Regions from separate parts of the Shewanella violacea DSS12 genome, predicted to be linked through region 2. Evidence: predicted binding sites of a transcription regulator. Region 2 holds the regulator's gene; each other region holds the start of a gene.
The links. Region 2 encodes FliA, which starts transcription of late flagellar genes. Its sites were predicted from a motif close to CTAAAGNTNNNNNNNNNNNNGCCGATA; they were not measured.

Region 1: a site for FliA is predicted at 1,303-1,329, ahead of pomA (flagellar motor protein PomA). Genes of this name have one in related genera too.
Region 3: a site for FliA is predicted at 3,849-3,875, ahead of SVI_RS10995 (VC2046/SO_2500 family protein). Genes of this name have one in related genera too.
Region 4: a site for FliA is predicted at 3,121-3,147, ahead of SVI_RS03660 (DUF5610 domain-containing protein). Genes of this name have one in related genera too.

Annotation. Positions count from the first base shown of each region.
Region 1 covers NC_014012.1:1,314,333-1,321,690, forward strand. The annotation lists gene dxs (1-deoxy-D-xylulose-5-phosphate synthase) at 1-30, opposite strand, end outside; gene ispA ((2E,6E)-farnesyl diphosphate synthase) at 52-933, opposite strand; gene xseB (exodeoxyribonuclease VII small subunit) at 934-1,173, opposite strand; gene pomA (flagellar motor protein PomA) at 1,516-2,283, shown strand; gene SVI_RS05260 (flagellar motor protein MotB) at 2,288-3,265, shown strand; gene thiI (tRNA uracil 4-sulfurtransferase ThiI) at 3,566-5,020, shown strand; gene SVI_RS05270 (GGDEF domain-containing protein) at 5,207-5,956, opposite strand; gene SVI_RS05275 (hypothetical protein) at 6,210-6,437, opposite strand; gene SVI_RS05280 (transcriptional regulator GcvA) at 6,620-7,358, shown strand, end outside.
Region 2 covers NC_014012.1:1,656,516-1,663,873, reverse strand. The annotation lists gene SVI_RS06740 (protein-glutamate methylesterase/protein-glutamine glutaminase) at 1-609, opposite strand, end outside; gene SVI_RS06735 (chemotaxis protein CheA) at 636-2,795, opposite strand; gene SVI_RS06730 (protein phosphatase CheZ) at 2,811-3,548, opposite strand; gene cheY (chemotaxis response regulator CheY) at 3,562-3,945, opposite strand; gene SVI_RS06720 (RNA polymerase sigma factor FliA) at 3,987-4,706, opposite strand; gene SVI_RS06715 (MinD/ParA family protein) at 4,699-5,580, opposite strand; gene flhF (flagellar biosynthesis protein FlhF) at 5,585-6,979, opposite strand; gene flhA (flagellar biosynthesis protein FlhA) at 6,991-7,358, opposite strand, start outside.
Region 3 covers NC_014012.1:2,664,545-2,671,902, forward strand. The annotation lists gene SVI_RS10980 (YchJ family protein) at 1-468, shown strand, start outside; gene SVI_RS10985 (sensor domain-containing phosphodiesterase) at 526-2,694, opposite strand; gene SVI_RS10990 (DUF406 family protein) at 2,843-3,130, opposite strand; gene SVI_RS10995 (VC2046/SO_2500 family protein) at 3,302-3,814, opposite strand; tRNA gene SVI_RS11000 (tRNA-Tyr) at 3,939-4,023, shown strand; tRNA gene SVI_RS11005 (tRNA-Tyr) at 4,055-4,139, shown strand; tRNA gene SVI_RS11010 (tRNA-Tyr) at 4,232-4,316, shown strand; tRNA gene SVI_RS11015 (tRNA-Tyr) at 4,409-4,493, shown strand; tRNA gene SVI_RS11020 (tRNA-Tyr) at 4,591-4,675, shown strand; tRNA gene SVI_RS11025 (tRNA-Tyr) at 4,773-4,857, shown strand; tRNA gene SVI_RS11030 (tRNA-Tyr) at 4,956-5,040, shown strand; gene SVI_RS11035 (PLP-dependent cysteine synthase family protein) at 5,234-6,295, shown strand; gene queE (7-carboxy-7-deazaguanine synthase QueE) at 6,588-7,256, opposite strand.
Region 4 covers NC_014012.1:908,142-915,499, forward strand. The annotation lists gene SVI_RS03645 (ABCB family ABC transporter ATP-binding protein/permease) at 98-1,867, shown strand; gene SVI_RS03650 (hypothetical protein) at 2,044-2,241, shown strand; gene SVI_RS03655 (hypothetical protein) at 2,355-2,558, opposite strand; gene SVI_RS03660 (DUF5610 domain-containing protein) at 3,183-3,818, shown strand; gene SVI_RS03665 (ferredoxin--NADP reductase) at 3,946-4,695, shown strand; gene SVI_RS03670 (glutathione S-transferase) at 4,756-5,352, shown strand; gene SVI_RS03675 (Fe(3+) ABC transporter substrate-binding protein) at 5,609-6,616, shown strand; gene SVI_RS03680 (ABC transporter permease) at 6,768-7,358, shown strand, end outside.

The DNA.
Region 1 (7,358 bases), 340 kb from region 2:
CACAGGGTATTGGGAAATATCCAAACTCATCGAGATACATTGTCTCTTTTATTAAACTCTTCGCTCTATAATGTAACGGGCGAATTCGGCAATTAGCTGACTATTGTATGGCAATTTTGTCAGCGCTGATAGAGCATCCTCAATCAAACTCTTGGCTGTGGCCTGTGCGCCGGCTAATCCAAGTAGTCTAGGGTAGGTGCTTTTGTTTGATTCGCAATCAGAACCTTGTGGTTTCCCAAGTTCCTCAGTACTGGAGATTATATCCAATACATCGTCTTGGACCTGAAATGCTAAGCCTATGGTATCGGCAAATTCCAGCAAAAGTGTCTGTTCTTCAGGGGAAACTTGCGCCGCAATCATAGGCAGTTCGACGGCGCAACGTATCAGGGCGCCGGTTTTTAATTTGTGCAGTTTGGTAAGGGTGGCTAAGTCTATTTGTTTATCCGTGGCGTTCAAATCCATAGCTTGGCCGCCACACATGCCCGAATAGCCTGAAGCCTTGGCCAAGGCACGTACCATGGCTAAATTTTGACTAGGCTCTATTCCGTCTATGGGCTCACATATGATCTCAAACCCTAGGGCTTGCAGTGCATCTCCGGCTAAAATCGCCGTGGCCTCATCGAAGGCGACATGAACCGTAGGCTGTCCGCGGCGAAGGGCATCATCATCCATGGCCGGAAGATCGTCATGGATAAGAGAATATGCATGGACACATTCAATTGCTGCGGCACATGAATCAAGCTTTTTCAGTGGGATGTTAAGCATATCGCCGATAGCGTAAACCAAGAATGGTCGTATGCGTTTACCACCAAGCAAGGCACCGTGCTTAATCGCGGCAAGGAGTTTAGGATCTGTGATTGTCTGAGCATCAATGATCTTTTCTAGCTGGCTATCGACACGTTGCTGGTATCGAGTGATCGTATCGATTAACACTTATTCTCCCTCTGAGGCAAAGGGAGTTAGGGAGGCATTTTCATCCTCTTGCATCAATATAGATACTTTTTGCTGGGCTTGTTCCAACTTCCCTTGACTGTTACGAACCAGCTTTATGCCTCGCTCAAACTGTTTTAGGGCATCGTCGAGTGACACATCTCCCTGTTCAAGATCGGAAACTATGGATTCCAGCTCGGTAAGGGATTCTTCAAATGTGAGATTTTCAGGTTTTTTAGCCACGACAAGGACTCCTAGAAATTAGCGTGAGACAAGGTATCGCAGGCAGCTGCAAGGGTCAAATCTTGCTGCCGTAATTTTGTGCAATAGTGCGGTTTCAGGAGGTTTTTTTATAAAAAATTGAATTTGAAGCTAAACTTGCGTGTAAGCTGTCCGATAATGGAAGGTAAGGTATTTTTATTTTGCCGTAACGGCTCAATTGATAATCGTTACAATTAGACTCTAATTGCATCATTTTCAACCTGTGATCGTGCCGATGTAAATTGGCGCATATTGAGCATTTATTACCAATTTCATGCTGATCTGAGCTTTGTCTCTGGAATCAGCTTCATTTGAGGAGCAGTTGTGGATTTAGCGACCCTGATCGGACTTATCGGTGCATTTGGATTTATCATAGGGGCGATGGCCACGAGTGGTGGTGTTGGTATTTTTATCGATACCGCTTCTGTGTTGATTGTAATATGCGGTACGTTTTTTGTTGTAATGATGAAATATAACCTTAAACAGTTTTTGGGCTCAGTGAAAATTGGCGTTAAGGCATTTATCTTTAAGATTGATAAGCCTGATGAACTCATCGAGCAATCAGTGACCATGGCCGATGCTGCTCGAAAAGGAGGCTTCCTAGCCTTAGAAGAAGCCGAGATCACTAATACCTTCATGCAAAAAGCGGTCGACATGTTAGTCGATGGACACGACGGCGATGTAGTACGAGACGCGCTGGAGAAGGATATTGCACTCACAGAAGAGCGTCATAAGATGGGGATTAGTATTTTTACGGCCATCGGTGATGTCGCCCCTGCCATGGGAATGATCGGCACCTTGGTTGGGCTAGTGGGTATGTTGTCGAATATGGATGACCCTAAGTCAATTGGTCCAGCGATGGCGGTTGCACTGTTAACTACCCTCTATGGTGCGATGATAGCGAACATGGTTGCGATACCAATTGCGGGTAAGCTGGGACTGCGCATGGCTGAGGAGATGCTTAATCGTAACCTGATCATGGATGCGGTGCTCGCGATTCAGGATGGGCAAAATCCGAGAGTGATAGAAGGATTCTTAAAGAACTACCTCTCAGAGAAGCAGCGACAGATAGATACGACGGACGGGGAATAGCCTGATGGCTAAGAAGGCTAAATGTGAGTGTCCTCCACCGGGAGCACCTTTGTGGTTGGCAACCTTCGCCGACCTCATGTCACTGCTGATGTGTTTCTTCATCCTTCTGCTTTCATTCTCTGAGATGGATGTGATGAAATTTAAGCAGATTGCAGGCTCGATGAAATATGCCTTCGGGGTGCAAAACAAAGTCGAAGTCAAAGACATTCCCAAGGGAACCTCGGTCATTGCTCTTGAGTTCAGACCCGGGCGTCCCGAGCCCACACCTATCGAAATAATTAACCAGCAAACCAACGAGATGACAGAACCTATACTGGAATACCAGGCTGGTGATGATGACAGCGCTGGTGGTGTGCAGCAGCAACGTGGTGAGCAACGTGGCGGTGAAGCCTCGGCGACGGCGCAAGAGCAAGACGAAGCTAAGGCTGAATCTAAAGCCGAGTCAGAATCTAAGGCTAAGGCTGAGGAGGAGTCTAAGGCTCAGGCCGCCGCTCAGGAAAATATCAATGATCAAGTGAAAAAGATGGCTATGGAACTCAATAAAGAGATTGTCGATGGGGCGATTGAGATTGAGTCTCTCGGGCAACAGATAATCATTCGGATCCGCGAAAAGGGTGCGTTTTCTTCCGGTTCTGGCTTCTTGCAGCCTAGGTTTAAGCCTGTGGTCCGCCGGGTTGGCGAACTACTCAGAGATATTCCGGGGATCGTGACAGTGTCGGGTCATACCGATGACATGCATATCAGCAACGAGCTTTATAGCTCTAACTGGGATTTGTCGAGTAAGCGTGCAGTTGCCGTCGCCCATGAACTGATAAAGGTGAAAGGCTTCGAACAAAATAGGATGAAAGTGGTTGGCATGGCCAATTCAGCTCCTTTAGTCGACAACGATTCGGCGAGTAATCGGTCTCGAAACCGTCGGGTGGAGATTGCCATCGAGCAAGGAAAACCTAAGTATTCTGATGAGATACTGGTTGGGCAATAAGTCACTTATTATTTAAAGCCCTAGTTCAACAAGGGGGCAGTTCAACAAAAGGAAGTGCTGCTGCACTTCCTTTTTTCTTTCATGTATTTATTCCATCCTTTAACTCTTTCTTTTCTACCTCTACTTTTATCTCTTCGGCAGTCTACTAACACTGTGAATTCAACATAGGCAATCTCTCTCGCTTCTTGGTGTAATACCAATTCCATTAAATTTATGATCGCTGAATGAGCACTTACTTAATGGAACTGGTATAATACCGCCCAATATTATTTAATGGCTTTACCCCCCCGGAAGATCCTGATGAAATTTATCGTAAAATTGTTCCCCGAAATCATGATGAAAAGCAAACCGGTAAGAATGCGTTTTACCAAAATGCTTGAAACCAATATCCGTAACGTACTTAAGAAAGTCGATGAGACTGCCAAGGTTAAGCGCGAATGGGATAAAATCATGGTGATGGTACCAAGCGATAGACCCGATCTGATTGATGCATTTGGGGAGCGTTTATCCTGCATTCCGGGTATTGCCCATATACTGCAGGTCAATGAGAGCACGTTCGAGTCGATGGATGATATCTACCAGCAGACATTGGCCTTATATAAGGACGATCTTGCGGGTAAGACATTCTGTGTTCGTGCTAAACGTGTGGGTAACCATGATTTCAAGTCAATTGAAGTTGAACGTTATGTGGGTGGCGGCTTAAATCAGTTCACCGAGGCTAAGGGCGTTAAACTCAAGAATCCCGATATGACGATCAACTTAGAGATCGACAGAGAGAATCTTTATCTGGTTGTTAAGCGTATTCCTGGTCTGGGCGGCTTTCCTATGGCGACTCAGGAAGATGTGCTTTCACTCATTTCTGGTGGTTTCGATTCCGGTGTCTCTAGTTATCAGTTCATCAAGCGTGGTTCCAGAACCCATTACTGTTTCTTCAACCTAGGTGGCGACCAACATGAGATAGGTGTTAAGCAAGTGGCTTATCATCTGTGGCAGAAGTATGGTGAGTCACACAAGGTGAAGTTTATCTCGGTGCCGTTCGATCCTGTGGTGACTGAAATTCTGGAAAAAATTGATAACGGTCAGATGGGCGTTATTCTCAAGCGTATGATGATGCGTGCGGCCACTAAAATCGCCAATAAAATGGGGATTCAGGCCCTGGTTACTGGTGAAGCTATGGGGCAAGTGTCTAGCCAAACTTTGACTAACCTCAATGTCATCGACCGCTGTACCGAACAACTTATCCTTCGTCCCTTAATTGCCATGGATAAGCAAGATATCATCAATCTCAGCCGTGTGATTGGCACTGAAGATTTATCTAAATCTATTCCTGAGTACTGTGGCGTTATCTCACAAAAACCTACGGTGAAGGCTGTCCTTGCCAAGATCGAAGCCGAAGAGCTTAAATTCTCTGAAGATCTTATCGAGCGTGTTATCGATGCTGCAGTGATCATCGACATACGCGAGATAGCCAAGAGTGTTGATGAGCAGATAGCGCAAACAAAAACCGTGAACTCAGTCGATTCCAGTGAAGTTATCATCGACGTCAGATCGCCGGAAGAGGAGGAGCGAGCTCCACTCAAGGTGGATGGTGTTGAAATTAAAACTATTCCTTTCTTTAGACTGTCGACACAATTTGCCGATTTAGCTAAAGATAAGACCTATCTGCTCTATTGTGATCGTGGCGTCATGAGTAAGCTGCAAGCGCTTTATCTTCAAGAGCAAGGCTATGAGAACGTAAAGGTATATCGTCCATAAGCCCAGAGTCAGGATTATTATCCTGTGACAGGGCCATATTAGTCGTCCATATTTTTGTCACTGACAAATAAACTAGAAACCGCATCTTATACAGATTGTAATAAGCTGCGGTTTTTCTTTTTTTAGAGTCATTAAATATCCACAGGGCGGTCACATTTTTATATTGATAGCTATCAATAGCTAGTTTCAAGCTGTCTTGCCTGTATTAATGCTATTTACTCTATTACCTCCCGCCTGTTTAGCCCCAATTAATGCCTCCTCGACATTATAGAGTGCATCATCCAGATCTTCTCCCACTGACCAGACACTAATACCTATGCTGCAGGTTACTGGGTATGAGCGCCCTAGCAATTGCCCATCGAACCTTGTGCAGAGCTTATGGGGCAGTTCAAAAGATTCTTCCGAAATATAGGGAAGTAGGATCAGAAATTTATCATCGAGCCAACGGATAATCAGGCTAGTTTCGGGCAGGCTCTGTTCTAAAAATCTGGCTGTAGCGATAAGGATTTCATCACCGATATTGGTGCCATAGAGACGGTTAACCTTACTGAACTGGTCTAAATCCATTTGAATCAGTAGATAATTATTGTTATTAGCTTTGGCTTTCTGCTGGTAGGAGATGAGTTTGACTTGTCCGGCGCGTCTATTGAGTAAATTTGTCAGTGGATCTCTCATGGAGAGTCGCTCGAACGTATGGGTTAATTCCCCAAGCTCTACAATACGGCGATAGCTGAAAATGACTAAGCTGATGGCCAGGCTCACTCCCAAAGGGATTATTTCATCTAGCTCCCAGGCTTCGTGTTGTCTGGAAAATTGATAGGCCCACTCTAAGACGTCGAAATTAATGAATAACAGCAGCAAAAAAAGGTTAACGATTAATAGGACGAAGGTATCTTTGAGCAGTGAAGGTCGATTGAAGTACTCGAGATGAGGCATGGTCATTGCCTACTACTTTTAGGAATAGGAAAGAATAGTTTGCCTTGTTAAACCTAGGATTGGTAATGATTTTAAAGAATAAAAAGGATTATATTGTAAATTGAACTAAAGTTGCAGCCAGGCCAATCGATGAGTTTCTGTGACGAAAATCGAAGACGAAAAAGCCGCATTAGCTGGTGTGTAGCAAGCTATGCGGCTTCTGGAATCTAGCACCTAGAGCCTAATCAGTTTACGACTGGCTTAGTTCAAAAGGTTACTCAGAATGTGTTACATTGGCTGTAGTGTCAGTTGCCTGCTCTGTGGCTATAAGCATAGTGTTTATGTCTTCATTCAGGTTCTGCTGCATCATCTCCATGCCTTCAGCAAGGTCTGCGGCTATGGCGGCGTGAAGATCTATTGTGTCTATGTTTAGCTCATCAGCACTGACGCTAGTCGCTATCGTGAGTAGGGCGAGTACAAGAACAGTTTTAAGCTTTATCATAATAAGACGCCTCCGGGCGGGTCATTAGTGTTGTCAGACACACCCTAATTACGTCGTAGAGGCTGTCTAACTATTGTCTTTTCGTTGGCGTAAAATTTAACCAAAAACGCGTTTCTTTACAAACGATAAAATGTAACAATACGGATTAGAAAAACTAATCAAAAAACGAGATCCTGATCACTATGTCAAGACGCTTACCTCCACTTAACGCGGTGAAAGCATTTGAGGCCGCAGCTAGGCATCTCAGCTTTACTCGCGCCGCCGAAGAATTGTTTGTGACCCAAGCAGCAGTGAGTCATCAGATTAAGGCTTTAGAAGAGTTTTTAAGTTTAAAGTTATTTCGCCGCAAGAACCGTTCTTTACTGTTAACTGAAGAAGGTCAAGGCTATTTTCTCGACATTAAAGACATCTTCGTCCAACTAGCCGATGCTACCGATAGGTTATTGGCAAGAAGTGCCATAGGATCGCTCACAGTGAGCATGTCTCCTAGTTTTGCCATTCAATGGTTAGTGCCAAGATTAGCCAAATTCAGCGAGAACAATCCTGATATCGATGTCAGAATCAAGGCTGTGGATAATGATGCCGGTCCATTTGCAGATGACGTGGATGTAGCTATCTATTATGGTCAGGGGAATTGGGCCGGTTTACGTGCCGATAAGCTCAAAAATGAGGTGTTGATCCCGGTTTGCTCACCTATGTTGTTGAATGGTCCTAAGCCTTTAGATAAGCCAAGTGACCTTAAGCATCATACCTTATTGCACGATATGAACCGCCATGATTGGCAAGCTTGGTTTAGACAATGCGGGATTAATGATATTAATGTGAACCAAGGGCCCATATTTAGTCATTCTTCCTTGGTATTGCAAGCAGCGGCTCATGGACAAGGTGTGGCCTTAGGGTACAGCGTACTGGCTCGTCCCG
Region 2 (7,358 bases):
TAAAATTCTCTGCAAAGCCACAGGTCCGCCAGTCGAGGTACCAATCAGTAGCAATCTATACTTTTTACCAGTTGCACGAATTAGAGTAGTCGTTCTAAGGCTAGTAGCAGTTTCCCTACCTGTTCGAGAGGATGGGGATAAGCCACTAGTCAATTTAGCTTTTGCACTAGGAGCACTCGGTGCACTTGTTCGAGTTAGCGGTCTATATATACGCCGACGACCTAAGGCTTTTATGCGTTGCTGCAGCAACAAAACCGCATCTTCTTTATTGGTTGCGATATCTTCGAAACGTTTAGGCAAAAAGTCTAAAGCACCGGCTTCTAAGGCATCCAGAGTCGCTTTTGCACCATCATGAGTTAATGATGAAAACATAATAATTGGTGTTGGATTCTTGGCCATTATCTCACGCACAGCTGTGATGCCGTCCATGACAGGCATCTCGATATCCATGGTGATCACTTGAGGCTTAAGTTCCGCCACTAACTTAACTGCATCAGCTCCGTTTACAGCTGTGCCTACCACCTCTAAATCAGGATCTTTATTCACTATATCACTGACTCTTCGACGAAAAAAACTAGAGTCATCGACTACGAGAACTTTAATGGCCATTTAAATTCCTATACCGCTTATTTTATTTATTTTTTTGCATAATGCTTAAGTAAACCAGGTACATCTAAGATCAATGCAATACCACCATCTGATGTTATGGTAGCCCCGGCCATACCTGGTGTGCCATGTAACATGGTACCAAGAGGTTTGATCACGACTTCTTCCTGACCAATCAATGAATCCACAACGAAGCCAATTTGTTTGGTACCTAACTGAACAATAACTACGTGACCATAAGCCTTATCACCGTGCTTCAAACTCGATGGTACTCGACTCAACCAATGCTCAAGATAAAACAGCGGTACAGCCTTCTGTCTTACGATAACGGTAAGTTGACCATCGACGATATTGGTTTTAGTCAAATCGAGATGGAATATTTCACTGACACTCGATAGTGGTAATGCGAACACTTGAGTTGCTACTTCAACCATCAAGGTAGGCATGATAGCTAAGGTTAAGGGCACCTTAATCTCTAATATAGTCCCTTTACCTTTTAAAGAATCGATATGGATAGTCCCGTTGAGCTGAGCAATACGGGTTTTAACTACATCCATGCCGACACCACGGCCAGAAATATCAGAAATTTCAACTTTAGTGGAAAAACCAGGAGCGAAGATGAGGTTATAAGCCTCTTGATCAGACATTCTAGCAGCCGCTTCTTCGTCGAGCACACCACGAGTTATGGCGATCTCTTTCAATTTATCGGGATCCATGCCTGCACCATCATCCTCGATTTTAAGCAGGATATGATCGCCTTCCTGGCTCGCAGACAGTGTTATCGTACCCGTTCTGGATTTGCCACTGGCTTCACGGTCCGCCGGCATCTCGATACCATGATCGACTGAGTTCCGCACTAAGTGAACCAGAGGGTCGGCTAGTGCCTCAACTAAATTCTTATCTAGATCTGTTTCCTCACCAATCATGGTGAGAGTAATGTCTTTATTCAAACTACGAGCGAGATCTCTCACAACACGTGGGAAGCGACCAAAAACTTTCTTGATAGGTTGCATGCGGGTCTTCATCACCGCGCCCTGCAGATCTGCAGTTACTAAGTCAAGATTAGCTAATGCCTTGGACATCTCTTCATCATCTCGAGAGATACCTAAACTCAGTAAGCGGTTACGCACCAACACGAGTTCGCCAACCATGTTCATGATCTGATCGAGTCTAGCCGTATCGACACGTACTGTTGTTTCTGCCTGAGGCATGTTAGCTGGCGCTGATTTAGCGACCTTTTTCTTCTCTGGCACAACGGGTTTAACTACAGATTTAGTCGTTACGGGTGCAGCCGTTGGAGCCACTGACTTAGCCACAGGCACAACTTTTTGGGCCACTGGTGAAGGAGCTTCTGTGCCCCCACCAGGTCCGCCACCTGCCCCATGAAGTTCATCGAGCAGTTTTTCAAATTCGTCATCAGATATATCATTAGAATCTACAGCTGGGGAAACATCAGCAGCAATTGTGCTCGATGATTTTTCCTTAAAATTACCAGAACCGTGTAATTCATCGAGTAAAGATTCGAACTCATCGTCAGTGATATCATCGGATTGGCTCGAAGTCGGCGTGCTGATTGCAGCTTGCTTAGTTACAGATGGGCTATTACCGCCACCATGTAATGCATCTAACAGCGCTTCAAACTCATCATCGTTGATCTCGTCTATCCCGCCTTCACCGGCAATACTCGATATCTGCTGAGGAGCGGAATCAAACAATTCAATACCAGAGTCATCGGCAAGTGGGGTCTCATCAAATAGTTCGATTGAAGCCTCGCTTGGTGCAGCTGAACCAGGAAGTGGAGAACCTGAGCTCAGTAACTTCAAATTAGCCAACAGGGTAGCATCGGCAGGTTCTTGCTGCTGCCCAGCCTGAGTCTGAGCAAACATGGCGTTGATAGCATCAACTGCCTGTAAAATAATATCCATCAACTCGGCGGATACATCACGTTTGCCGGTTCGCAGCAGATCGAAGGTGTTTTCAGCTTCATGGCAAACATCTACCATTGGAGTCAAACTAAGAAATCCCGCACCACCTTTTACAGTGTGAAAACCTCGAAAAATTGCATTAAGCAACTCCGAATCATCAGGGTTATTTTCTAAAGTGACTAACTGTTCAGACAAAAGCTCTAAAATCTCACCAGCTTCGATCAAAAAGTCTTGCAGTATCTCTTCATCAACATCGAATGACATTAATATGACTCCTAATTAAAAACCCAAACTCGACAGCAGATCATCAACTTCATCTTGACCTGCGACGACATCGTCACGTTGTTCAGCGTTCATGATCGGCCCTTCGGCCTCAACACTACTATCGATGATTGTCGGATTTTCACTGACGGGTTGTTCACCAAATACCGTCAGCATCGAGACTAAATTATTTTCTACTTCACGAACGAGATCGATAACCCTTTTTATCATCTGCCCAGTCAAATCTTGAAAATCTTGGGCAAGTAATATTTGGTTTAACAGTTCTTTCAAACGGATAGAATCTAATTCACTTCGCTCGACAAATTGTTGAACCTTGTGACACAAGGGTTTAAATTCGCTGAGCTCAATTTCACGCCTCATGAGTCGATCCCATGCAGGCTTTACAGATTGAATATTAGCCGAAAGAGCATTGGCCAGGGGAAGACATTCTTCAACTGCGTCCATGGTTTTATTAGCAGCTTGCTCAGTCATATCTATGACATAAGTCAACCGCTCTTTGGCATCCGGAATCTCAGTACTCGTTAGCTCAACCAGGCGATCATCAATTTGAAAATCGACAATCGCACTATGAAGCTGACGAGTGAGTCTTCCGACCTCTTCAAAAAGGTCCTTTTGAATCGGTGCAGCTATGTCTCTAATTAAATCGTCAGCGAGTAATTGTTCGCCTTGAGTCAGCAAGTCTACCAATTTATTTGCCTGCTCTAACGAAATTAGCCCTGAAGTATTCACCTGCATATCACAACCTTGGTTAACCGAGTCGTTCGAAGATTTTGTCTAACTTCTCTTTCAATGTCGCTGCCGTGAAAGGTTTGACAACATAACCATTAACCCCGGCCTGAGCCGCGGCAATAATCTGTTCCCTCTTTGCCTCTGCAGTTACCATCAACACAGGGATATTTTTCAATTCATCATCGGCACGAATCGCTTTTAAAAGATCGATGCCTTGCATACCCGGCATATTCCAGTCGGTCACAACAAAGTCAAAATCTCCTTTCTGTAACATAGGTAGTGCTGTCGAACCGTCATCAGCTTCCTGGGTGTTGTTAAAACCCAAGTCTCTTAACAAGTTCTTGATGATACGTCTCATTGTCGAGAAATCGTCAACAACGAGAATCTTCATATTCTTGTCCAAAGTTTCCTCCGCGGAGCTCTTAATTATTGCTCATGTAATCGTTATTTTTTTGTCCAATGCTTAAGTTTAGCTTTTAGTCTAAGCATTGCCTGACTTAAAATCTGGCTAACCCGTGACTCACTAACCTCAAGAATGGCCCCTATTTCTTTTAAATTTAAAGCTTCATCGTAATAAAGCGACAAAACCAGTCCATCTCTTTCTGGCAATAACTTAATTGCTGCAACTAAGGCTAAATGAAACTCACCTTCTGCAATCGACTCAAATGTATCGTCATTAACCCCGTTATCGTGACTAATAACATCGACCGATACACCTAAATCTTCAATGCCAATTACTTTCCCTACCGAAACATCATTTAAAATATGATGATATTCATTTAAGGTCATGTCCAATCTTTGGGCTATCTCGGCATCTTTGGCATCTCTACCAAGCTCCTGCTCAAGCTCATCAATAACCTGGGCGACTCGTCTCTGGTTTCTATGGACAGATCTAGGTACCCAATCCCCACGACGAATCTCATCAAGCATAGATCCGCGAATTCTTATGCCCGCGAATGTTTCAAACTTAGCCCCTTTGTTACCATCAAATTTTGACGATGCTTCCAATAACCCCATCATACCAGCCTGTAGTAAATCATCGATTTGCACAGAGGCTGGTAAACGAGCGAGTAAATGGTGAGCTATTTTTTTCACAAGCGGTGCGTATTGTTCAACGATTAAAGCTTTATTATCTAAACAAGTATACGCAGAGGCTTTACTCACTCGCTCTATCCTCTTGATACTCAGTACGCTGTACTAAACGTTCAACAAAGAACTCTAGATGGCCTCCTGGTTGCTGTGGTATAGGCCAACTAATTACCTTGTTAGCCAAACCATGATAAGCAATTGTTGCCGGAGACTTTGGATACGCTTCAACTATTAATTTCTGCTTGCGTACCGACTTGCGTAAGTTTTCATCAAATGGAATGGTAGCAACTAATTCTAATGCAACATCCAAGAAACGATCGGTAACTTTACTAAGCTTAGCAAAGAGTTCCATCCCTTCCCGTAAACTTCGCACCATATTGGCAACTATTTTAAAACGAAAGACCCCATGTTGCCTACTCAGTATCTTAATTAATGCATAAGCATCGGTAATTGATGTAGGTTCGTCGCAAACCACCACTAATACATCTTGTGAGGCTCTCGAAAAACTCAATACCATATCTGAAATACCGGCAGCGGTATCGACAATGAGTATGTCGAACTGTGTTCGCATCTCGCTGAATGCCCTGATTAGCCCTGCATGTTGAGCCGCTGACAATTCAACCATAGCTTGGGTACCTGAAGTGGCAGGAATGATTCCAATCCCCTTAGGTCCACGCACTATGATATCGTCTAGCTCAGACTCGCCAGATAAGACATGGGATAAGTTGCGTTCTGCGCGTATGCCGAGCATGACATCCACGTTTGCCAGACCTAAGTCGGCATCCAGGACGAGTACACGTTTACCTTTTTCAGCTAACGCAACTGCGGTATTGATGGCAACACTGGTTTTACCCACGCCCCCCTTACCACCCGATACGGCGATTACTTTTACTTTTTCGTTATAAGGTTGATTCATCATACGTAAACCACTTGCTTGATCCCGATTCATTGCTTTATTCAAATGCATAGGCCCTTTCATCTGACCGTTCATTATTTCTGACTGCTGGTTTATTATCTAATACCGACAGAGCTTTGTTTGCTAGCTCGAATGTATCGGCCACTTTCATATCTTCTGGAACTCTTTGCCCATCAGTCACATAACTTAATGGTAACCCACTTTGTATCAAAACACTCAAAGCTGGGGCTAGGGAAACTGATTCATCTAATTTAGTGAGTATCGCACCTGATAAGGGGATACGACTAAATTGTGTCACCGCTTCTTCTAAAACTCTTCTCTGCCCTGTTGATGACAGTACCAGATAACTGCGAATAGGCAATCTGCTATTTGCTGCTAAATTATCAAGCTGCTGGAACAGGCGCATGTCTCTTTGGCCCATTCCTGCCGTATCTATCAATACTAGCTTGCGATTACGGAACTGATAAAGTATTTGTTCCAACTCATTAAGGTCATGAGCTTGCTTAACCGGGCATCCCATTATTTTTCCATAGGTGGCCAATTGCTCAAAGGCGCCGATGCGATAATGATCCGTTGTAATTAAAGCGACATGCTCAGCGCCGTGATGTGCTGCATATCTGGCGGCTAATTTAGCCAGTGTTGTTGTTTTTCCAACACCTGTCGGTCCGACAAACGCTACCACCCCACCCTGGCGAACGATATCATCACCTTGATTATCCAACATATTGGCTAGGCTGCGAGGCAATGCTCTGACCAAATCAGCAGGCGTATAATGCTCACTCAATTCGGAAAGTTTCTTTGACACAGCAGGTGAGAACTCTGCATCCAGTAACTTGCTCTCTAGCATGGCGCCAACGGGATCGACCCGACTTTTCTGCTCACTCATCAGAGCCGTAACTTGATGGGTTAACAAGCTTCTCAAAGATGCCAGCTCTTCACGCATCATCTCAAGTTCAGGGCTAGGTTTCCCCTTTGCCTCATGTGAGGGCTTATTTGAATAATGCTGCCTCTCCATAGGCGACGCTTTAGCCTGTGACGGAGGAGCCTGCAAACCTTTTGCCCATTCGGGCATATCCAATTCATCACTCGAATGCTCAGAGACTTGTCGTTCAACCCGACTCTGCTGTCTCTCTAGCAATGCCTGAAGTGAATCTGCCGCAGGTGCCGGCTTTACTTTAGCTTCTGCGCGAATAGGTCTCTTTAAACCCAGAGAAATTCTCTCTTCAGCCAAGTCCATAAAAGTGGCTGATGATGCAGGTCTTTCAGCCTGTAAGGCCTTAGGTTTCGGCTCATCATAATCCACGGCAGCGACGATCTCGATTCCACCTGTGACCTTTTTGTTCGACATTATCACGGCATCCGAGCCTAAGGTCTCTTTGACCTGAGCCAATGCCGTTCGCATATCTTTTGCTAAGAAACGTTTAATTTTCACTTATATGCCCTCTACTGACCTACAGCAGAAACAATTCGAATTTGCTTCTCATCGGGAACTTCCTGATAGGAAATAACCCTTAGGTTAGGAATCGTGTGCTTTACAAATCGAGAGAGAGTCGAACGTAACATACCCGATGTCAATAATATTGCTGGTTGCCCCACCATCTCTTGCCTTTGTGCTGCGTCTTCTAAAGACTTTTGCATCCGCTCAGCCAAGCTAGGTTCGATGTTGGGCCCTTCTCCTCCCGTCGCTTGCATTGACTGATGCAACATTTGTTCCAACTCTGGCGCCAAAGTAATGACGGGTATTTCCGTTTCAGGCCCGCTGATCTCCTGCACTATCATACGTTTCAGTGAAATGCGTACGGCAGCGGTCA
Region 3 (7,358 bases), 1.0 Mb from region 2:
AATATTATCTGTCCTTGTGGTAATAGCCCGCAAAACACAGCACTTTTGTATCAAAACTGTTGTGGGAGATTGCATACTAACTCCCAAAAGGCAGACAGTCCTGAGCAGTTAATGCGCAGCCGATACACAGGCTTCGTACTTAAGTTATATGACTATTTGATAGCCACTCATCATCCGAAATATTTACTTGGTCTCACGGCCAGCACACTAGCCCAAAGCCCGGAAACTCACTGGTTATCATTGGAAATAATCTCTGTATCGAATACTGGCTTGCATGGGCAAGTTGAATTTCAGGCTTGGTATAAAGATGAAGCAGGTATAAATGCGATTCACGAACTATCTGATTTCAAGTGTGTCGACGGAGAGTGGTTATATACCCAGGGAGAACAGTTCGATGCAATTTTTCCTAAACGCAACCAAGCTTGTTTGTGTGGAAGTGGTAAGAAATTTAAACAGTGTTGTCTATAAGCATTAAGATGATTCTTGCTAAAATATGACATTTTAAGCAATAAATTGAATCACTCGTTAGTGAATCATCTCGTGATTTGATTTGAATAAAAACTGGCTAAACTCAGACTCTCTTAGGGCGGGACTGTAAAGGAAACCTTGAGCCTGATGGCACTTATGTTCCGATAAGAAATCTTCCTGTTCCTTAGTCTCTACCCCCTCGGCAGTTAAGGAAATATTGAGCGCCGAAGCCATAGCAATAATGGCGCTCACAATCTCACGACTCTCTCGACTTACTGTAAGATCGGAAATAAATGAACGGTCAATTTTAAGCTTACTGATGGGAAACTGTTTCAAATAACGCATCGAACTGTAACCAGTACCAAAATCATCGATAGCCAGCCCTACGCCAAGCTCAGAGAGCTCAGTACATAAATTAGTCGCATAATCTATGTCTTCCATCAATTCTGTCTCTGTGATCTCCAGGATCAGCGAGCCGGGTTGAAGTCGATAGCGCGACACTAAGTTCCACACCTGATCGAAAAGATTACCGCTAAAGAACTGGCGAGCGGAAACATTCACATGCATAGAAATATCAATTTGATGGTGTTGCCATAAATTGAGTTGCCTACATGCAGCTTCCAATACCCAAGTTCCAATGGCATTTATCAGGCCTGTTTGCTCGGCAATGTCGATAAAAGCACCAGGATACAGCACCCCTTTCTTAGGGTGGTGCCAACGGATCAATGCCTCTGCACCTATATATGTTCTGGTCTTAAGATCTTTAAGTGGCTGATAGTAGAGTTCAAACTCTCTCCCTCTCAGTGCGGTTTGTAAGTCACGCTCTATCTGCGCATCCTCTTTGAAGGTATTGAGTAAGGCATTATTAAATACTTGGATTTTGTCGCCTTGCTTTGTCTTGGCGTATTGCAAAGCGATATCGGCACAAGCTAAGGGAACAAAGCTGTCTTCAACAGACTCAATATCTACAATAGCCAGAGCCGGTTTAGCTTGGATCTGTTCACGGCCTATATGAACAGGCTGAGTCAGCTGACTGTATAACCTGGCTGTGATGTAGTCCATATCCACTTGATTTTGCGTAGGAATAATTATCGCAAATTCATCACTCCCCACTCTAGCGAGGTGTTCGGTTTTATTAACATTAGCAAAATGCTTCAAACGTCTGGCGATTTCAATCAGTAATTCGTCACCGTTTTGATGACCATAGGTATCATTGAAACGTTTAAAGCCGCAGAGATCGATGAGGATCAATTGGCCTGATTTACAGTGTTCTAACTCTTTATTGAAATAGCTGCGATTATAGAGTCCTGTCAAACCACAACGCCAGGCTAAACGCTCTAATTTTGCCTGGTACTGCTTCTCATCTGATATATCATCGGCTTTAACCAGTGCGTAATGATTGCCACGTTCGGTGATAAACTGTTTAACTGAATATCTGAGCCAGTATTGCCTGCCATCAGAGCGCACAACTAGGCTTTCTCCCTTAGCCACTGCTCCCATAGACACCTGTTCTAGGATGCCTTTAGCCTGTTGCGGATATTGTTTAATAAAATCGAGTTGTTTGAATGAATGTCCAATGACTTGACGTTTAGGCATACCGGATAGCCATTCATGGGCTTGGTTTACATATTCGATCAAATCTGATTTCAGGTTAATCAACATACTCACCTGCTCGGATTCTTCATCGGCACTGAGTAATAAAGTTAATCTCTCATCGTTTTCATAGGCATTGTGGGTCGCCAGAGTCAGCGCAAGTTGGTCGGCCACATGAGTCGCGATATGAATCTCGCTATCGGACCAAGGGGCTATCGATGTTCTTTCTAAATATAAGATACCTTCGAGATGACCGTTAATTCTTATGGCAACATCTAGGGATGACATTATCCCTTTAGGCTTGAAATACGCATCAGCTATCTCTATGACTCTAGGGTCCGAGTCCACATCATTTATATCTATCAGACACTTGTTTCTGAGTTCAGCGATATAATCAGGACAATCAAAGGGGGCGGGGCGTGAATACACAACAGGCAGCAAGGGACCATAATTAGCGGTCGCGCTAATTTGATTATCTTCACAAGAGAGCATACAGACACCTACGTAGGTGACAGCGAGTTGCTGACATAATAACTCAGTCGCCAACTCCGCCGTTTTCTGAAAATTACCCTCTTGTTTTTCTTTAGAGTTAACTATGCACTCTAATAAATCTTGATACTCACGCTTCTTCACGAATGTCCCTAAAAAAGTAAGCAAGATTACTTACTCAAAGCTTCATATGATGATGGCTAATCTATCAAAGTTATTGAAAATATTATTAGTATTTGTTATTTCAATCAGCCTACACACAATATAACTTTTGAGCAACATGGCCATAGAACTAAAATGAATTTTCTAATTGAAAAATCATTTTTTCTGCACTAAAGGAAAAATTAATCGTTAGACTAATGCCAGAATCCTGGCTCACTGACCCTACATTAACGTCTTCAAATCTGGCTTTAACTTTCTGTGTCAACAATTCTGATTCAGCCTGAGCTTGTGGCCCTGTGAAGTGGACGACTAATTGTCTGTCGTGTTCATCGATCACGGCACCAATATCGGCATAACTACCACAATCAGTGCAAGTATCGTTGACTAAACTAGATTGAGCATTCTGAATATTTTTCATGGTACATAGGTCTCGAAAATGAATAATAAGCAAGTATTATACGTCAATGTTATGAAGGCATTGATAGATACCTCAAACTTCAACAATAAAAGGTAATCTCTTATCATAAAACTTCATAAAAATGGTATTAACAGTCCACTCGACTGATGACTTAAAATATTGAAGCTCACATTAACACCTAGCTATAATCTGACTCATCTGTCTTTGCTGAGAAAGAATATCAACAAAATTAGGCGGATCGAGATCCCTTGAATCGTCATAACCAGCTTGGTTCGATTTTGACCTAGTGAATTTTTCTCGAGTTAACAGATCACAATTTATCAGCACCTCTAACATCTCAGCAGGTTCACTTCCTCGAGTGACCAAAGCTTCGGCTTGGATAGCCTGGGCCAATTGAAAAGCGCGAGCACCACCTTCTCTGAATACTCGACTATGCTCAATCGGTGAATTATTCACCGAAAGGTCGGTAACTAACTGCTGAGGATTTGCGATATCAAACTTTTTTCGCAGTCGTTTATCACTATTATTAGCTGGCTGATCAGTTTGAAATTGAGCCATATCACGTGCATCTGTAGATAATAAGGCCAATAAAAGGGCAAACTCCCCCCGACGACCATTATCTATCGCATGATTAAGCCTAGTGCCTAATTGTGACTCATTTACTAAAACTGAACTCGGTTGCATAAATAAACATCAATAAATCAACTCGTTGATAGTTAATCGACCGCTTGAATCAGAACTTTAGCTTTTTTTTAAAATGAGGCTTTACTCTGATGGAGTTTGTGACTACTATTGCCGCCGCAATTGAGGAGGGGTTCCCGAGTGGCCAAAGGGATCAGACTGTAAATCTGACGGCTCAGCCTTCGAAGGTTCGAATCCTTCTCCCTCCACCATTTGCACTAAAGAAAGAAAATAAAGATATCTGGAGGGGTTCCCGAGTGGCCAAAGGGATCAGACTGTAAATCTGACGGCTCAGCCTTCGAAGGTTCGAATCCTTCTCCCTCCACCATCTTTATTTCACCGACTTTAGACATGTAAAAAGCTAATCTTATCTAGGGTTATTACTCACTCAAGAATAATATTAGTCAGAAGATAAAATGTGGAGGGGTTCCCGAGTGGCCAAAGGGATCAGACTGTAAATCTGACGGCTCAGCCTTCGAAGGTTCGAATCCTTCTCCCTCCACCATCTTTATTTCACCGACTTTAGACATGTAAAAAGCTAATCTTATCTAGGGTTATTACTCACTCAAGAATAATATTAGTCAGAAGATAAAATGTGGAGGGGTTCCCGAGTGGCCAAAGGGATCAGACTGTAAATCTGACGGCTCAGCCTTCGAAGGTTCGAATCCTTCTCCCTCCACCATCTTTGCTTCACCTATGTTAGACAAGTACAAGTAAAAGCTAATCTTATCTAGGGTTATTACTCACTCTAGAACAATATTAGTCAGAAGATAAAATGTGGAGGGGTTCCCGAGTGGCCAAAGGGATCAGACTGTAAATCTGACGGCTCAGCCTTCGAAGGTTCGAATCCTTCTCCCTCCACCATCTTTGCTTCACCTATGTTAGACAAGTACAAGTAAAAGCTAATCTTATCTAGGGTTATTACTCACTCTAGAACAATTTTAGTCAGAAGATAAAATGTGGAGGGGTTCCCGAGTGGCCAAAGGGATCAGACTGTAAATCTGACGGCTCAGCCTTCGAAGGTTCGAATCCTTCTCCCTCCACCATCTTTGCTTCACCTATAGTTAGACAAGTACAAGTAAAAGCTAATCTTATCCAGGGTTATAACTCACTCTTGAATGATATTAGTAGAAAAAGAAAATGTGGAGGGGTTCCCGAGTGGCCAAAGGGATCAGACTGTAAATCTGACGGCTCAGCCTTCGAAGGTTCGAATCCTTCTCCCTCCACCACTTTTTCTGTATACAAGTAATCCCATCTATATCTGCCCTATTTTCTCAGTTAGTTTTGTAAATTTCCCAATGTAAAACCCATATATTCTCTGTAAGTCTGTTACCCAGCCTCAAATTCAACTTTCACGATGAATTCAATTTAGTTAATATCTGCTACATTCCTTTATATTCACCTTCAAATATCAGAGGCAGCATGGCATCTTCTTGGGTAAATCAGGCAATCGCAATCATAGACGCTGATTATCAGCGTAGCGCTGACACACATTTAATTAAGTTAGACCTTCCGCTACTTGCCGGGATCGACATTTATCTGAAAGATGAAAGTACTCATCCAACAGGAAGTTTGAAACATAGACTGGCTCGTTCACTCTTCCTTTATGCATTATGTAATGGTTGGATTAGTGAAGGGACCACAGTCATAGAATCCTCATCGGGGAGCACGGCAATATCAGAAGCCTATTTCGCCCGACTATTAGGCTTACCCTTTATCGCTGTTATGCCTCGCACCACGGCAAAGAAGAAGGTGCAACAAATTGAGTTTTACGGTGGCAAGTGTCATTTTGTCGAACATTCCAATGAAATCTATGGGGAATCAGAACGTCTAGCCAGTGAATTGAAGGGCCATTACATGGATCAATTTACTTACGCTGAGCGGGCGACAGATTGGCGAGGCAATAACAATATTGCTAATTCTATCTTTGAGCAGATGACCAGAGAGCCCCACCCTATACCTAAGTGGATTGTGATGAGCCCTGGAACTGGTGGCACATCGGCAACAATCGGGCGTTATATTCGTTATCAACAACTGGATACACAACTGTGTGTAGTGGATCCTGACAACTCAGTTTTCTATGATTACTACACCAAGGGCGACAACTCGATCACCTTAGCCAGCGGCAGTAAGATTGAAGGCATTGGTAGACCGCGCGTCGAGCCTTCTTTCATACCTGGGGTTATCGATCATATGGAGAAGATACCTGATACCGCATCCGTGGCAACCATCTACTGGCTAGAGAAGCTTATCGGCCGTAAAGCCGGAGCATCGACCGGAACCAACCTATATGGTGTATTGCAGATAGCAGCCAGGATGCATGCTAAGGGCGAAACAGGCTCACTAGTCACTTTACTGTGCGATTCAGGAGAACGTTATCTGGACACTTACTATAACCCAGAGTGGATTAAAGAAAACATAGGCGATCTCAGCGAGTTTGAAAATAAACTCAAGAGTTTTGATGTCACCGGCCAATTAACTTAGACGCCAAGTACTGTGATCCTGACTGTGAACCTGAGTAAGTTAAAGACAAGATAGGCGATCTCAGTGAGTGTGAAAATAAACTCAAGAGTTTTGATGTCATCGGCCAGCTAACTTAAGCACCAAATATTGCAAACTGAATGAGATTGGCTTGAATGAGCTTGAATGAGCTTGAATGAGCTTAAAATAATATAGATGTTTTCGAGGAATTGGAGAACAGATTTAACAAGTTTGATGTGACATTGGTTAGCGCTTAAGTATCATGCAAGTTTGCGACCTAAGCGCTACGGCTAGATTAATCTATATTGAGGTATTTATGAGTCTGTATCGATAAACGCCAGTTACGCTCGATACAGGTTTTCATCGCTAGCTCTGTTGCCCTTGGTTTCTGACTAATGGGCTGCAGGCAGATTGTTTTACCATCAAGTTCAATCCCCTCGAGCAATTCATCCAAATCATCAATATGTTTGGACGTGGCTACCGGGTGCTTAATTTCATCTGCTCGCTCCAGTGCCTGGGTCAATACTGCCATACCCGCTTTCATATTGACCTTAGGTGACACAGTGACCCAAGTCTTATCTGAACAGATAACCTCAAATGTACCACTGGTTTCAATTTGAGTTGCGTAACCTTGGCTATTTAACTGTGATGTTAATTCTGTCAGATCATGGATACATGGCTCTCCGCCTGTGATCACCACATGATTCGCACTGAAGCCTTTGCGTATAAAAGAGTTAATAAGTGCTTCAGCGGTCAACTCGGACCAACGACCTATCTCTCCATCAACCTGTATCACCAGCTCTGGGGCGACTCGATTTTTCTCAAGCACATCCCATGTATGCTTAGTATCACACCATGAACATCCAACCGGGCATCCTTGAAGTCTTACAAAGATAGCGGGTACGCCGGTAAAAAAACCTTCCCCTTGGATGGTCTCAAAAACTTCATTAACTGGATACTTCATGGTCTACCTCTACAAGGATGGGCGGCATTTATAGTGTATTTTGGCTGTACAGGCAAGCTTTAACATCACTCAATAGCCAGTAAAAAGTCGATACTGATACAA
Region 4 (7,358 bases), 750 kb from region 2:
AAGCGATCTTCATGGTTTAAACGTATGTAGCCTCTTATTGGCTCCAATGGCCCTGAACGCCCCTGTGATTCTCAACTTGTATTAGGATTGATAATAAATGCGACCCTCTCTCTATTCAGATGGACCCATAGATAAATTAAATCTTCATGTGTTAAAGCTTATCTGGCCTTACCTTTTAGAGTTTAAAAGCAGGGTGATTATGGCCTTGATATGTTTGGTCATTGCAAAAATTGCCAGCGTATCCTTGCCCTTCATATTAAAGTCTCTGGTGGATGGCCTAAGTGCGGCATCACCTGAACAATTACTCAGTGTTCCTATCGCCCTAGTGGTTGCCTATGGTGGACTAAGGCTGCTTAACACTTTGATTTCAGAGGTCAGAGATACCTTGTTTGGCCGTGTTACCGAGCGGGCTATTAGAAGGTTGGGGCTGCATGTTTTTGAGCATCTTCACCGTCTTGACTTAGAATTTCATCTTGAGCGCAGAACCGGAGGCTTGTCCCGGGATATTGAAAGAGGCACCAGTGGCATTAATTTTCTGATGCGCTTCATGATTTTCAATATAGTGCCTACGATATTAGAAATAGCCTTAGTGGTTGGTATATTTTTTTATAATTATGGCGTTGCTTTTGCGGCAATCACCTTAGGCTCTGTATTAGCCTATGGGCTGTTTTCTATACTCGCAACTGAATGGCGTACCGAGTATGTACGAGAGGCTGCCAAGGCTGATTCACACTCTAATACCCGTGCCATCGATAGCCTGCTGAATTATGAAACGGTGAAGTATTTTAATAATGAAGTCTATGAGGCGAGACGTTACGATGAAGCATTAGAAGCGTGGGAGCAGGCAAAACGGAAAAATCGCTTGTCACTGTTTGCCCTCAATGTGGGCCAGGCGGTCATTATCTCGGTGGCGATGACTATGATGTTAGCACTCGCCGCCTACAATGTGGTGCAAGGCGTGATGACCATAGGTGATTTCGTGCTGGTAAATGCCTTTATGATGCAGCTTTTTATTCCGCTTAATTTTTTGGGGTTTGTGTATCGGGAAATTCGTGGTGCTTTAGCCAATATAGAGAGAATGTTCGGCCTGCTGAAACGGGTTCCTCTCATTCAGGATAAAGAAGACGCCAAAGGAGCTTGTTTGGGTTTGGGTGAGTTGAAGTTTGAGTCTGTTAGCTTCAGCTATAACACGCGTCAAATTCTGAAAGATGTGAATTTTACCATCTTACCAGGTCAGAAAGTCGCTATCGTAGGAGATAGTGGCGCGGGTAAGTCTACTATCGTTAAGTTACTATTTCGTTTCTATGATGTCGAAAAAGGCAGTATCAGTTTAGATGGGGTCAATATTAATAACTTGACTCAAGATGCACTTCGTCAAGCTATCGCTATAGTCCCACAAGATACCGTACTGTTTAATGACTCCTTGTTAGAGAATATCCGTTACGGTCGTCCCGATGCCAGCGACGAGGAGATCCACCAGGCCATCAATATGGCTCATCTATCCCATTTCATTGAGACCTTACCTGAAGGCTGGAATACCCCAGTGGGAGAGAGAGGATTGAAGTTATCAGGAGGGGAGAAGCAGAGAGTGGCTATTGCCAGGGCTATTCTCAAGGGCTCGCCTATCTTAGTGTTCGATGAAGCGACATCTTCATTAGATAGCCAATCGGAACAGGCCATATTAAATGCACTGAAGGAGGTGGCTAAAGGGCACACAAGTTTAGTGATTGCCCATAGACTCTCTACGGTTGTAGATGCGGATCAAATCTTAGTCTTGAGCCAAGGACAAATCGTAGAAACGGGTAACCATGAGTCTCTTTTAGCCAATGCTGGCTTATATGCTAAGTTATGGAACATTCAAAACTGATTTTACGGGGATCGATATTGTTTATATTAAGTCTACAGACTGGCGGGACAATGCTGTATTATATTCAATATTAGTCTATATTAATGCACATGCTTAGTTAATAGTTATGCGTTGATTCAATTCCAGTTTATATGCTTATCATGTAAGCTGGAAACAAATGCAATGAGATGGTAACGATGAAAAACATTCCTTTACAGGTAAACATTGAAGGTCAAGACAGTTTCGTCGATACCGATTGGTTAGCGATAATGGCGACGCTTAAGAAGCGTGGTCTGGAGCAAGATGAATTAGCGAGTCTCTATCTTGAGCTTACATCAGGAATGAGAGTCACGACCCGTGGTCTGAGTCTTGCGAAATTGAACACCAACACCTAAGTTTATGGTTTATTATACAAAAAATGTATAGCTATGATTATGTGGGAGTGGTGAGACAGAGTAATTGATTTTGTTTTTTATTTTGGACTCTGATTGTTGGGGAGTGTGACTGTTTAACCCGCTTTCCAGCCATCGCAAGCGATATGAGGTAGGTTTTGATTGGCTTCGGTTAATGGGTCGAATAGACTCAGACTGATAATTTCTCCCTGACGAAAACATACTGACTCACCTTCAATCATGGTCAAACGATCACAGTTATTGCAATTTAGTGCACGTTTCTTGGTTGATGGTTTTTGGCTCACATATCCTGAGTTCAACTTTACTGTCCCTGTGGTTTTCTCTTGCCGAACATTTTAGCAAAGCGGGATTCTGCAATAAGAACCGATAAATATCCAGCATAGATTAGTATATTAATCGTAAAATAGAGTAATGACACTTATAACATCCCTGTAAATACTCTGCATTTCCATGAAATCCTTCAAATTTCGACTCTATTCCATTCCTATAAATTAAGTTCTCTTAAACTGTATTGATCAAGCTCATAGTGACTCGATAGCATTAACTGTCGCAGTTATATCTGCCTATAGCCCAAGTTTCACTCAATTACACTAATAGAAATACTCAGGAACTGACTTATTGTCAGCAGAGCACCTAGGTTAGTTTGACTTAAGTTAGCGAGTCATTGGCCGAGTCGTTAACTTTCAGTTTATAGGCTAGTGGTCCAGCCTCATTTCTAGTGGGGCAGCATTGAGACCTGGATAAGATCAATCTCTAGGCTGAAATGACGATTGTAAATCTTATCATGGTGTTGTTTATTGATGTTTTTCAGTTGCATAAGCGAAGTTTGTAGCAATAAATCAGTAATCGGATGGATTAATGCTAAAGCTGGTTGAAAATTAGCCGATAATGGTTAGGTAGAGTTATCATCTTGAGAGGCAGTTATGGAAATCCACCCCCATGGAACAGAGGTGTCGCGAGTCGCCCGCGATAAATCTGATCCGACAGAACATCATGGTAAAAACGTCTCTGACGTTGCGAGCAATAAATCAGAGGAGCAAGGTAAACCTGTATCTGGAGTCGCCAGCAATAACTCGGCATATGCGGCCAGTAAACAGTTTATGAATATGGCCATTATTACCGCTCAACAGGAGGTTAATCTTAGGTCCAGTGATGAACCTATGAAATTACTGTTCCGAGCGGCTATCGAAGCCATAAATGAAGAGTTGGCTCCTAGTATGGGACCCAATGCGACCCAGAGAATTTATGACTCTGGTGTCGATACCTCACCTGAAGCCACGGCAGAAAGAATTGTCAGTTTTGCGACTCAGTTCTTCAGCCTACATCAGGGACAAAATTCTAATATGGAATTTGATGAGCAGCTCGACTCCTTTATGGAGATCATAGGTGGCGCTATCGATAAGGGATTTGGTGAGGCCAGAGAGATCTTAGATAATCTTAAGGTGCTTGAAGGGGGGATTGCCGATGGCGTAGATAATACCTATTCATTAGTCCAAGAAGGACTAGCGGAGTTTAGAGACAGTTTTTATCAGCTTGATGATGAAACTGAAGACGCTTAAGCACTAATGTTTGTGCTTGGTGGATTCACTCTATGATTTAACCCGATTGGTATTATGTTTAATCTATAGATAAGCGTTAAGCTTTATGCTAACAATTGATTAGTTGAATTTGTAGCTGGAGCTATGCATGTGGATTGAAGGTGAAGTAGTAGGGCGCGTCGATTGGAATGACAAACTATTTTCATTGCAGATAAAAGCTGATATTCAGCCTTTTATCCCAGGTCAATTTATTAAACTTAGCCAGGTCATAGATGATAAGCGCGTGGCCAGAGCCTATTCAATTGTAAACCCGCCAGGTGGAGACATCATTGAGGTATTGGCTGTATCGGTGGAAGATGGCCAGCTTTCCCCTAATCTGCAGCAACTCAAGGTGGGTGATAAGCTAGATGTCTCCCCTAAAGCCTCAGGTTTTATGACCTTGGAGGAGATCCCTAAAGCCTCTTTTTCAGGTAAGCACTTGTGGTTATTAGCAACCGGTACGGCTGTGGGTCCCTTCATCTCTATGCTGGAAACCCATGAGCCTTGGAATAGGTTTGAAACTGTTGTCTTGGTTTATGGAGTAAGGTTGGCGGAAGATCTGGCGTACAAAGAGCAGCTGTTACGCCTTGAGCAAGCTTATCCTACTCAATTCAAACTGGTATTTTCTGTTACCCGGGAAGACTTTCCCGATGCGATACAGACTCGTATTTCCACTGGGATTCAAACTGGAGAGATACAGGAATTAGTCGGAATTGATATCACACCTCAGGATTCACAAGTCATGCTTTGCGGTAATCCTGAGATGATAGCTGATACCAATAAAATCTTGCTTCATCTGGGCTTGGCAAAAAATCTGCGACGTGCGCCTGGACAGATAACGGTAGAGAAATATTGGTGATAGGCCAGTCCACATCACCTGATTGATATCTTCGAAGGCTATAATCAAAATGGATACCGAATGAAACTCTTCTATTCAGACGCTTCACCTTATTCTCGTTGCGTGAGGCTGGTTATTCGACACTTAGGCATCACAGGCATTGATGAAGTCATCACCAATCCACTGGATAATGGCGAAGACTTACTCGAGGTCAATCCTTTGGGAAAGGTCCCTTGTTTACAGCTTAACGATGGTTCCTCTCTATTCGATAGCGAGGTCATCTTACGTTATTTGGACTGTGAATTTGGCGAAGGCCAATTGTTCGGTATCCGAGAACATAACTGGATTGGTGAGAGTCATTTCTCCTTGATTAAAGGCCTGCTAGATAGTGCCGACGCCTTGAGACAAGAGCAGATGAGGCAAGAGGAGGGCAAGCGCTCGCCATTTTGGACTGGGCGTTTCGAACAAGCATTACTTAGAGGCCTGCAACATATTGAGCAGACAGGTTTAGCCATGAGTCGAGATCTAAGCATTCAGCAGATCTGTCTGGCATGTTTATTAGAGTATATAGATTTCAGACATGGTGAGCTCGAATGGAGAAAAGTGGCGCCAGCTTTAGCCCTCTGGTTATCAGAGTTTGACCGTCTCCCGGCGATGCAGGCGACTCGACCTAAGTAATACTTTCGCGGCCAACCTTCAACTTCTCACAGGTTTAACCCAGAACTCTCTGGGTTTATCGTATTTCCCTGTCACCATTCATCTTGGTTTAAGTTGATTTTAATAACAGCATAATAAATTGATAAACATCTCATTTAAGACACATTAACATCTATATGACTTGCTGAAATCAGCAGGATTCATTATCCTCACTGCAATTGATAATAATTATCATTAAACTATTGTGCACTTAGGTGTAGCAGAGGGAGATTTTTAGATGAAAATAGCAAGAAGTATGGCCATTTTAGGCTTGGTTTGTTTCGCTTCAGTAGCGAACGCGGCTGAGAATTTGACCGTATACTCATACCGTCAGGCATTTCTGGTTGAGCCTATCTTAGCTAAATTCACCAAAGAAACCGGCATCGAGGTGGATGTGGTTTTCTCCAAGAAAGGGATCGCTGAACGCATGATGCGTGAAGGCCGTTTATCTCCTGCCGATATCGTGCTGACTTCTGATTTCTCTCGTTTGATGGAACTAGTGGACAAAAATCTGGTTATCCCAGTGGATAGTGAGCTGCTGAAGACAAACATTCCTGCTAAGTATCGCTCTCCCGAAGACACTTGGTACGCCTTGACCATGAGAGTCCGTAATATTTACTCATCGAAAGATAGAATGGGTAAGTTAGACATAGATTATGAAGATCTTGCCGATCCTAAGTACAAAGGAAAAATTTGTACTCGTAGTGGTAAGCACCCTTACAATATCTCGCTTGTGGCTTCTATGATTGCTCACCATGGTGAAGCAGAAACTAAGACTTGGCTCGAAGGATGGAAGGCAAATCTAGCACGTAAACCTCAAGGTAATGACCGTGGTCAAGTTAAAGCGGTAAAAGAGGGCATGTGTGATATCGCCATAGGCAATAGTTATTATCTAGGCAAGATGCTTCAGGACCCTAAGCAGGTGCCTTGGGCGGAAGCGGTAGAGATTAACTTCCCCAATCAAGCTAATCGCGGTTCACATATCAATGTCTCTGGCATGGCGCTGGCTAAGTATTCCAAGCATCAAGATAATGCGATCAAATTGATGGAGTATCTGTCGGGTACAGCGGCTCAGAAGGACTACGCCGAGATCAATATGGAGTATCCGGTGAAAGCCGATGTTAAGCCGTCTGACTTAGTGGCTTCATGGGGCGAGTTTAAGGCCGATGACCTGCCAATATTTAAGCTTGCCGAGTACCACAATGCGGCAGTTAGATTATTGGATGAAGTTAAGTTCGATCTATAACAAATAAGCTCGAATATGAAATAGCCTTCAATTGAAGGCTATTTTTGTTTTGAGGAATGGCTACAATTTTTAGTAATACCAATCTCTCTCATTTAAGCTTAGATTTAGGTTTGTCGGGGATAATACCAACCCTATTTAAGTGGACTCATCAATGATTTTAGGTTTATCCAGAACTTGGTCTCTCGCCGGCTATCTCATCGCGGCGATAATCATACTGCCACTGCTGGCTATCATAGCTCAGGCCTTCGTTCCCGATGAGGATGTGTTTGGCCATCTTTTTAATACGGTTCTGCCTACTTATATCGCCAACACCATTTTACTTATGCTGGGTGTCTGTATCTTTGCTTTGCTCATAGCTACGCCTGCCGCTTGGCTGGTGGCTAAGTGTCAATTCCCCGGGCGGAAAATGTTTCAGTGGGCATTGCTGCTGCCCTTAGCTATGCCAGCTTATGTAGTGGCCTATGTCTATACTGATTTATTGGATTATGCGGGACCCGTGCAAAAGATGCTGCGTCTCTGGTTTGACTGGCAAGCCCCAGGTGATTATTACTTTCCCGAGGTAAGAAGCTTAGGGGGCGCTTCAGTGGTGCTCGCCCTGGTATTATTTCCCTATATTTATCTCCTCGCCAGAACGGCCTTTATGGAGCAATCATCCAGTCTGCAACATGCTTCAAGAGTCATGGGGTGTGGCCCCTGGCAGAGCTTTTGGCGTCTGAGTCTACCTATGGCAAGGCCAGCCTTG